Rubripirellula tenax: one gene and its partner. The protein of the gene in region 1 interacts with the protein of each later gene in a pairwise test. Links are inferred from orthologs where the notes say so. Each region holds a gene or a part of one and is shown on either strand. Other genes may lie near its edges. The genes, in order: rho and nusG.

The links.
Region 2: the proteins of rho (region 1) and nusG interact in binary tests that used the Escherichia coli proteins (3 or more experiments, as listed by UniProt). The link is inferred for Rubripirellula tenax from one-to-one orthologs.

The regions. Positions count from the first base shown.
Region 1 is NZ_SJPW01000006.1:262,356-265,631, reverse strand. What follows is about bases 1-2,951. They hold rho (transcription termination factor Rho), read left to right. Parts: upstream 1-688; coding sequence 689-2,215; downstream 2,216-2,951. Other genes in these bases: ribH (6,7-dimethyl-8-ribityllumazine synthase), read left to right, coding at 2,205-2,711; coaE (dephospho-CoA kinase), read left to right, coding at 1-564. In the rest of the region: Poly51_RS21905 (hypothetical protein), read right to left, coding at 3,102-3,276. UniProt on the Escherichia coli protein: Facilitates transcription termination by a mechanism that involves Rho binding to the nascent RNA, activation of Rho's RNA-dependent ATPase activity, and release of the mRNA from the DNA template.
Region 2 is NZ_SJPW01000003.1:239,535-242,824, reverse strand. Bases 325-3,289 are described here. They hold nusG (transcription termination/antitermination protein NusG), read right to left. Parts: upstream 2,155-3,289; coding sequence 1,495-2,154; downstream 325-1,494. Other genes in these bases: tuf (elongation factor Tu), read right to left, coding at 3,042-3,289; secE (preprotein translocase subunit SecE), read right to left, coding at 2,285-2,728; rplK (50S ribosomal protein L11), read right to left, coding at 948-1,373; Poly51_RS11865 (DEAD/DEAH box helicase), read right to left, coding at 325-365. In the rest of the region: more of Poly51_RS11865, read right to left, coding at 1-324; more of tuf, read right to left, coding at 3,290-3,290. UniProt on the Escherichia coli protein: Part of the processive rRNA transcription and antitermination complex (rrnTAC). The complex forms an RNA-chaperone ring around the RNA exit tunnel of RNA polymerase (RNAP).

The DNA of each region.
Region 1 (3,276 bases):
GAACTGGGTGCAACATGGATCAACGCCGACCTGATCGCCCGCGGGGTCCTGGACGAACAAGAGGTGCGAACCGCGCTGGTCCGCCGATTTGGCGACAAAATCGTTACTAAAGACGGACAGATTGACCGCGGACGCTTGGCCGAGAGGGTTTTCGGGGCTGACGATTCAAAGCGAGCGGAGTTAGACTATCTGGAGAGCGTGGTTCATCCCCGCACGCGAGTCCTCATCCATGAAAAGCTTGCCCAAGCATCAAGCGGCGGTGTGGTGGCGACGGTACTGGATGTTCCTTTGCTTTTCGAGTCCGAATGGGACCTCGCTTGCGATCCGATTTGGTGCGTCGACGCGGAATTCGATCAACGACTCCTACGTTCCGCAAAGCGAGGATGGGATGCTCACGAACTGAACCGACGCGAGGCGAACCAGCTCGACCTGTCCAACAAACGCCAACGAAGCACACTCATCCTTGACAACAACGGTTCGCTAGCCGAGCTGATTGCAGCCGTCGACGAGAACTTCCACTTGATTTCAAACTTACGTCAATCGAAAACCAATCACTGCATCTGAGAAATAGACTCCTTCCAAAAACACTTCTCTCCCTCACTCCTCAATTCCTCCTCCTCAACGATTCCCCTCCCGGCGATCAATCGCCGAAGACCTTTCTCCTCTCTTCTTTTTTCTCAACGAAATCATGTCTCCTCACCGGCATCCCTCACGGGACAATTCCGGACCTAATCGAAAAACGGGTCCGCGCGAGTATCGCGACTACCGGCAATCGCAAAATCGTCCCCGACACCCCGACAAGCAAGTCGACGAGCGGATACGGGAACTCGATGCGGAACGCGACCCGCTATCGCTTCCCGAAGAAATCGTTAGCGAAGCCAACAAGGCTGGGCAACGAGTTGGCATTCCGGTCACTGGTGAAGCGCAGCCGACATGGAACATTGCCGACTTACAAAAGTCATCGCTCGAAAACCTGATCGCACTTGGACGCGCCGAAGGTGTCATTCGGGACGATGATGAATCGAGCGGTCAAGTTTCGTCAAAGCAAGAGTTGATCTTCCGAATCCTCAAGCATCGCATGAAAGCGAACGGCTTGATGTATGGCGAGGGTACCCTCGAGATTCTGCCCGACGGATTCGGATTCCTACGATCACCGCTTTATCACTACGTCTCGTGTCCGGACGACATCTATGTGTCGCCAAGCCAGATTCGTCGGTTCGGATTGCAGACCGGTTCGCACGTCGCCGGACAAATCCGTCCTCCAAAAGAAAACGAGCGTTACTTTGCATTGCTTCGCATCGAAGCCATCAATCGCCAGGACCCTTCTTCCCGCGGCAGCGTGATCCCGTTTGACGAACTGACACCGCTGCACCCGAACAAACGCATCATCATGGAACATGATGCGGTCGAGATGTCGACGCGCGTCGTCGACATGCTGACGCCGATCGGTTTCGGCCAGCGTGGCTTGATTGTCAGCCCGCCCCGCGCCGGGAAAACCATCCTGATGCAGCAAATGGCTCGGGCGGTGTTGAAAAATTATCCCGACGCCTACACATTCATTCTGCTGATCGATGAACGCCCCGAAGAAGTGACCGACATGGAACGCGAAATTCGCGGCCCACAATGCGAAGTCATCAGCAGCACGTTTGACGAACCCGCCCAGCGACACATTCAAGTGGCGCAAATGGTGATCGAAAAGGCGAAGCGAATGGTCGAAGCGGGCACCGACGTGGTGATCTTCCTCGACTCCATCACGCGACTGGCCCGAGCACACAACTCAGAAGGCGAATCGACCGGCAAGCTGTTGACCGGTGGACTTGACGCCGGTGCGCTGCAGAAACCGAAAGCCCTGTTCGGATCCGCCCGCAAAGTCGAAGAGGGCGGTTCGCTCACCATCCTGGCGACCGCGCTTGTCGATACGGGAAGTCGAATGGACGACGTCATCTTTGAAGAATTCAAAGGGACCGGAAATTTGGAAATCGTCCTGGATCGCGAACTCGTCGACCAACGCATTTGGCCAGCGATCGACATCAGTCAAAGCGGAACTCGCCGCGAAGAAATGCTGATGGATCCCGACGAATATCGTCGCGTGACGAACTTACGACGCAGCTTTGCGTCGCTGTCGCCTGCCGACGCAATGAAACAACTCCTATCGGGTCTATGTAAAACCCAAAACAACGCTGAATTCTTACTGAGCCAAAAAGATGTCGACTGAAAAATTCCCCGCTTCCCAAGCCCGCGATGGTGAACTGTCAGGCATCGATGGCGATCTGCCGGAAGGAAAGATCGTCGTCGTGGCAAGCCGATACAACGGCGAAATCTGTGACGCGCTTGTCGATGGCGCTATCGCCACTATCGCCGCCGCCGGATATCCAGTTGAGTTGATTCCAATTGTCCGCGTGCCCGGCGCGTGGGAACTTCCGACCGTTGTTCGAACCGTGATCGACGACGACGACGTTGTTGGCGTGCTCGCCCTTGGCTGCGTGATCAAGGGTGAAACGACTCACGACGAACACATCAATCGAACGGTCGCTAGCGCCCTGATGGATTTGGCTGTTGAGAGCGGATTGCCGATCGGCTTCGGTTTGCTTACGTGCAATACTGCCGAGCAAGCTCGCGCACGTGCCGGCGGGAAGGTCGGCAACAAGGGCGTCGAAACAGCAGAAGCTGTTCTAGAACTGCTCCGACTTAACCAAAAGCTAGCTGAGTAATCGCGTTCATTTCAGAACGCTGATGTCGACATGACGATTGCGGCGAGTCCTTACCATCAGGACTCGCCGTTTTTTGGTTCGATTACGTTGCCAACGTTGAACCCTTGTGGTCTACCACAGTGGAATGCTCCCCAAATCCTGATCCATGAGTTTTGAAAGTTCACCAGCCAAGATTGGCGAAAGGACTTTCGATGAAGAAGCGAAAACGACATTCCCCAGAGCAGATCGTCAAGAAGTTGCGAGATGCCGATGCGATCCTCGCCGCCGGCAAGACGGTCGGCGAAGTGCTGCAGTCCCTCGAGGTCAGCGAAGCGACTCTGAGCCGCTGGCGGACAAGCGTGACAAATCGAAATAACGGTACCGAACGCGATTGGAGGCGGCAAATCCGATTCAGCCCGGAAAAGTATCTTCATCGGGTATTCGGTTGCGAATGATCTTGGTCGTTGGGTCGCCGGGCATGATCGTGTCGCACCACGATTCGCCTTCGAAGTCGTACCGGATCTGGATCGCTTGCGCTTCTCTGGCCGCGAAGGCAGAGACTGCGTTCTGCAGAGTGACCGTCCCA
Region 2 (3,290 bases), on another replicon or contig:
ATCGCTCGGATTTGGTTGTTTTGGTTGACACCGCCGTAGACCAGCGCGGTCTTCAATCGTAGGTGCCGGCCATAGGTGTCAAAACTATCACCAATTTGTACGGCTAGTTCTCGCGTGGGAGCCAGAATCAATGCGGCCGGGCGGTTGGGGATGGGTTTGCGGTCTTGCTTGCCCAATCGGTTCAAGATTGGCAATGCAAAGGCGGCCGTCTTGCCCGTTCCGGTCTGGGCGCAACCCAGAACGTCGCAACCGGTCAGTGCCGCTGGGATGGTTTGTGCTTGGATGGGGGTCGGTGTTTCGTAATTCTCTTCGGCCAAAGCCCGTTTGATGGGTTTGATCAGATCGAGTTCTTCAAAGTTGTTCAACAGCGTGTTCCTGAAAGGATGTATTTGGTCCCCGGTGGATCGATACCGATCGGGCGTCATCGGAATCCAATTGACACTGGTGGTACTGAAACAACTTCAGCCACTCGACTGCAAAGGTGGATTCGCGCGACGCGGGGATTGGCGTTTGATACGCCGAAAGTTCTTTTAGCTCTGGACAAACAAGAAAGTCACAGAATCCGGGGCGCCACTCAGGGGACGCGGGCAACTTTTCCAGAGCGGTTTACACAACCGGTGGTCAGCAGCTTGGGTGTGGCGAACGTGCCAGCACCGTTGGAACCAAGTTTTGAGAGAATCCAAACTCGTTTGACAACTTGGTTCGATCAGAAAACGCGACTCAAAACCTCAAGTCACGCTACTCGCTTATTTCCGATCATACTTTCGATTCAACGGCTCGCCGCTGAATACCCCCGCAGTTTAGTCGTGGACCGACAATATGCCAAGAGCCAATCGTCGGCCGAGACCGCGGATTGCAATTAGGGTGGCTCAGTTACCCTAAAGGGTTCGCCAACGTTGACGGTTGGCGAATCCAGAGTTCCAAGGGGCGAAGTTCTTCGACCCGAATCAGCCTTCGACGTCGATGCCCATGCTGCGGGCGGTGCCCTCGATCATCAACACAGCGTGACTGATGTCGCGTGCGTTCAGGTCGGCCATTTTCGTTTCTGCGATGGCTTCACACTGGGCGCGGGTGACTTTGGCGACCTTCGTCTTGTTCGGAACACCACTGCCCTTTGCGATCCCGGCGGCTTGCTTCAAAAGCGATGCTGCAGGTGGGGTCTTGGTGACAAACTCGAAACTACGGTCGTTGTAAACGGTCACGATGACCGGAATGGGCGTGCCGTTGTATTCCTTCGTCCGGTCATTGAACGCTTGGACGAATTGTCCAAGGTTGACGCCGAACTTACCGAGCGATGTACCAACCGGCGGTGCCGGAGTGGCTTGACCACCAGGAACTTGGAACTTTGCGACGCCAGAAACTTGCTTTGCCATGGGAGGACAGGTGTTAGGTAGAAGGGTTTAGGTGTTAGGAAAATGGATACGTGGGAGTGGTGCTTCGACCTTGGTTTTGTCTGTGAAATAAAACCCTTTCGCTAACACCTAATCCCTATCCCTACAGTGGTTCAACTTGCCAGTGATCGAGTTCCATCGGCACACTGCGCCCGAAGATATTGATGATCACGGTAATTCGACCATTGGCTTCGTCGACCGTGTCGACATCGCCTTCTTGGTTTTCGAAATTGCCTTCCTTGACGCGAACACGATCGCCGACTTTGAACGGGATGCCAATCTTGATTGGTGCTTCTTCTTCGTCATCGATCTCGGGCTTGTTGATGAAGCGTTCGATGTCGGTGGCTTCCATGGGCATCGGCTTGCCTGCGGCACCGGTGAAGTCGCTGATGCCACCGGTTTCGCGAACCAAGAACCAGGTGTCGTCGTTGATTCGCATGTAGACCATGATGTAACCGGGCAGCAGCTTTCGCTTGGTGACCCGGCGTTTGCCATCACGATTGAACGTTGCCACATCTTCGCTGGGGACGACGATTTCACCGAAGTGCTCGCTCATATCCTCCATCTTGACGCGTTTTCGCAGCGCATCGGCAATGGAGTCTTCACGGTTGAACGCGACCTTCAAGATGTACCAATTCATCGGCACATCGCCGTCGGCTTCGACGGCCGGCGGCGCATTGGGATCAACCGGAGCAGGCGGCGGCGGAGCGGGCTTGGAAGCATCGGCCGATTCGGACCCGTCGTTGGCGGAGTCAATCACCAACGCCTCATCGGGCTCGGGAATTTGGGAATCGTCAGATGTGTCGGCTTGGTTCACGAAAACACCGCTTAAGGGCAATGGTATCAGTAATGATTGGGTTAAAGATGGATGGCGGCGAACCGCTCGGTCATCTCTAGCTGGTCACGCCCAGGAAATTGAAAATAGCTTGCCACAACACGTCGAATAGGAACAGGGCGACAGCAAGCAGGAAAATGGTCAGGATGACGACGATCGAAGCGCGGATCAGTTCATCCTTGCTGGGCCAAGTCACCTTGTTCATCTCGGCCTCGACGGCGATCAAGAAGTCGGCGAACTTCGGCCAATTGACAACGCGGTAACCGAACCAAAGTCCAGCCGCCAGCAGGATCGATGGGATCGCCGGAATCAAGTACGACCCGGAATCCAGGCCGCCTCGCAGCGATCCATAAAGCGACCAGCATCCAAGGCTGACGACGACCCAAATCGCCAACGCCGTCAATTGGCGAACGATTCGGCCTTGGTTCGGCTTGTAAACGGAGTTCTTGAACAGTTCGCTCGTCAGAGGAACACTGTTCGTTCCAGCTATGTCTCGGGACACCCGTCGGCTCCTACAGTAGGTAGTTTGTTTCGCATCGACCATCGATCCATCATGGTCGCTGGCAACTTCTTTGCATATTCATCAAAACAGGAGTGGAGGGACTCGAACCCCCAGCCGCTGGTTTTGGAAACCAGAGCTCTGCCAATTGAGCTACACTCCTAAAAAAAGAGACAACCGAATCGGGGCACCAGGTAACTGCGTTAATGGCTGAAACCTCAGGCGAACGCAGGTGCGTCGCCTGAGGCTCCAGATTTTTCTGCAGGTTCAGCAATCCGCCAAACCTAATGCCTAAATCCTATTCTCTCTTCTCGATTTACTCGAGAATCTTGGTAACAACGCCTGAACCAACGGTGCGTCCGCCTTCGCGAATTGCGAAGCGAACACCGTCATCGATTGCGATCGGCTTGTGCAGTTCGACGGTCACTTTGACGTTGTCGCCGGGCATGCACATTTCAGCACCGACCAAGTTCGCGGTTCCGGTCACGTCGGTGGTGCGGAAGTAGAACTGGGGACGGTATCCGCTGAAGAACGGCGTGTGACGGCCGCCTTCGTCCTTGCTCAA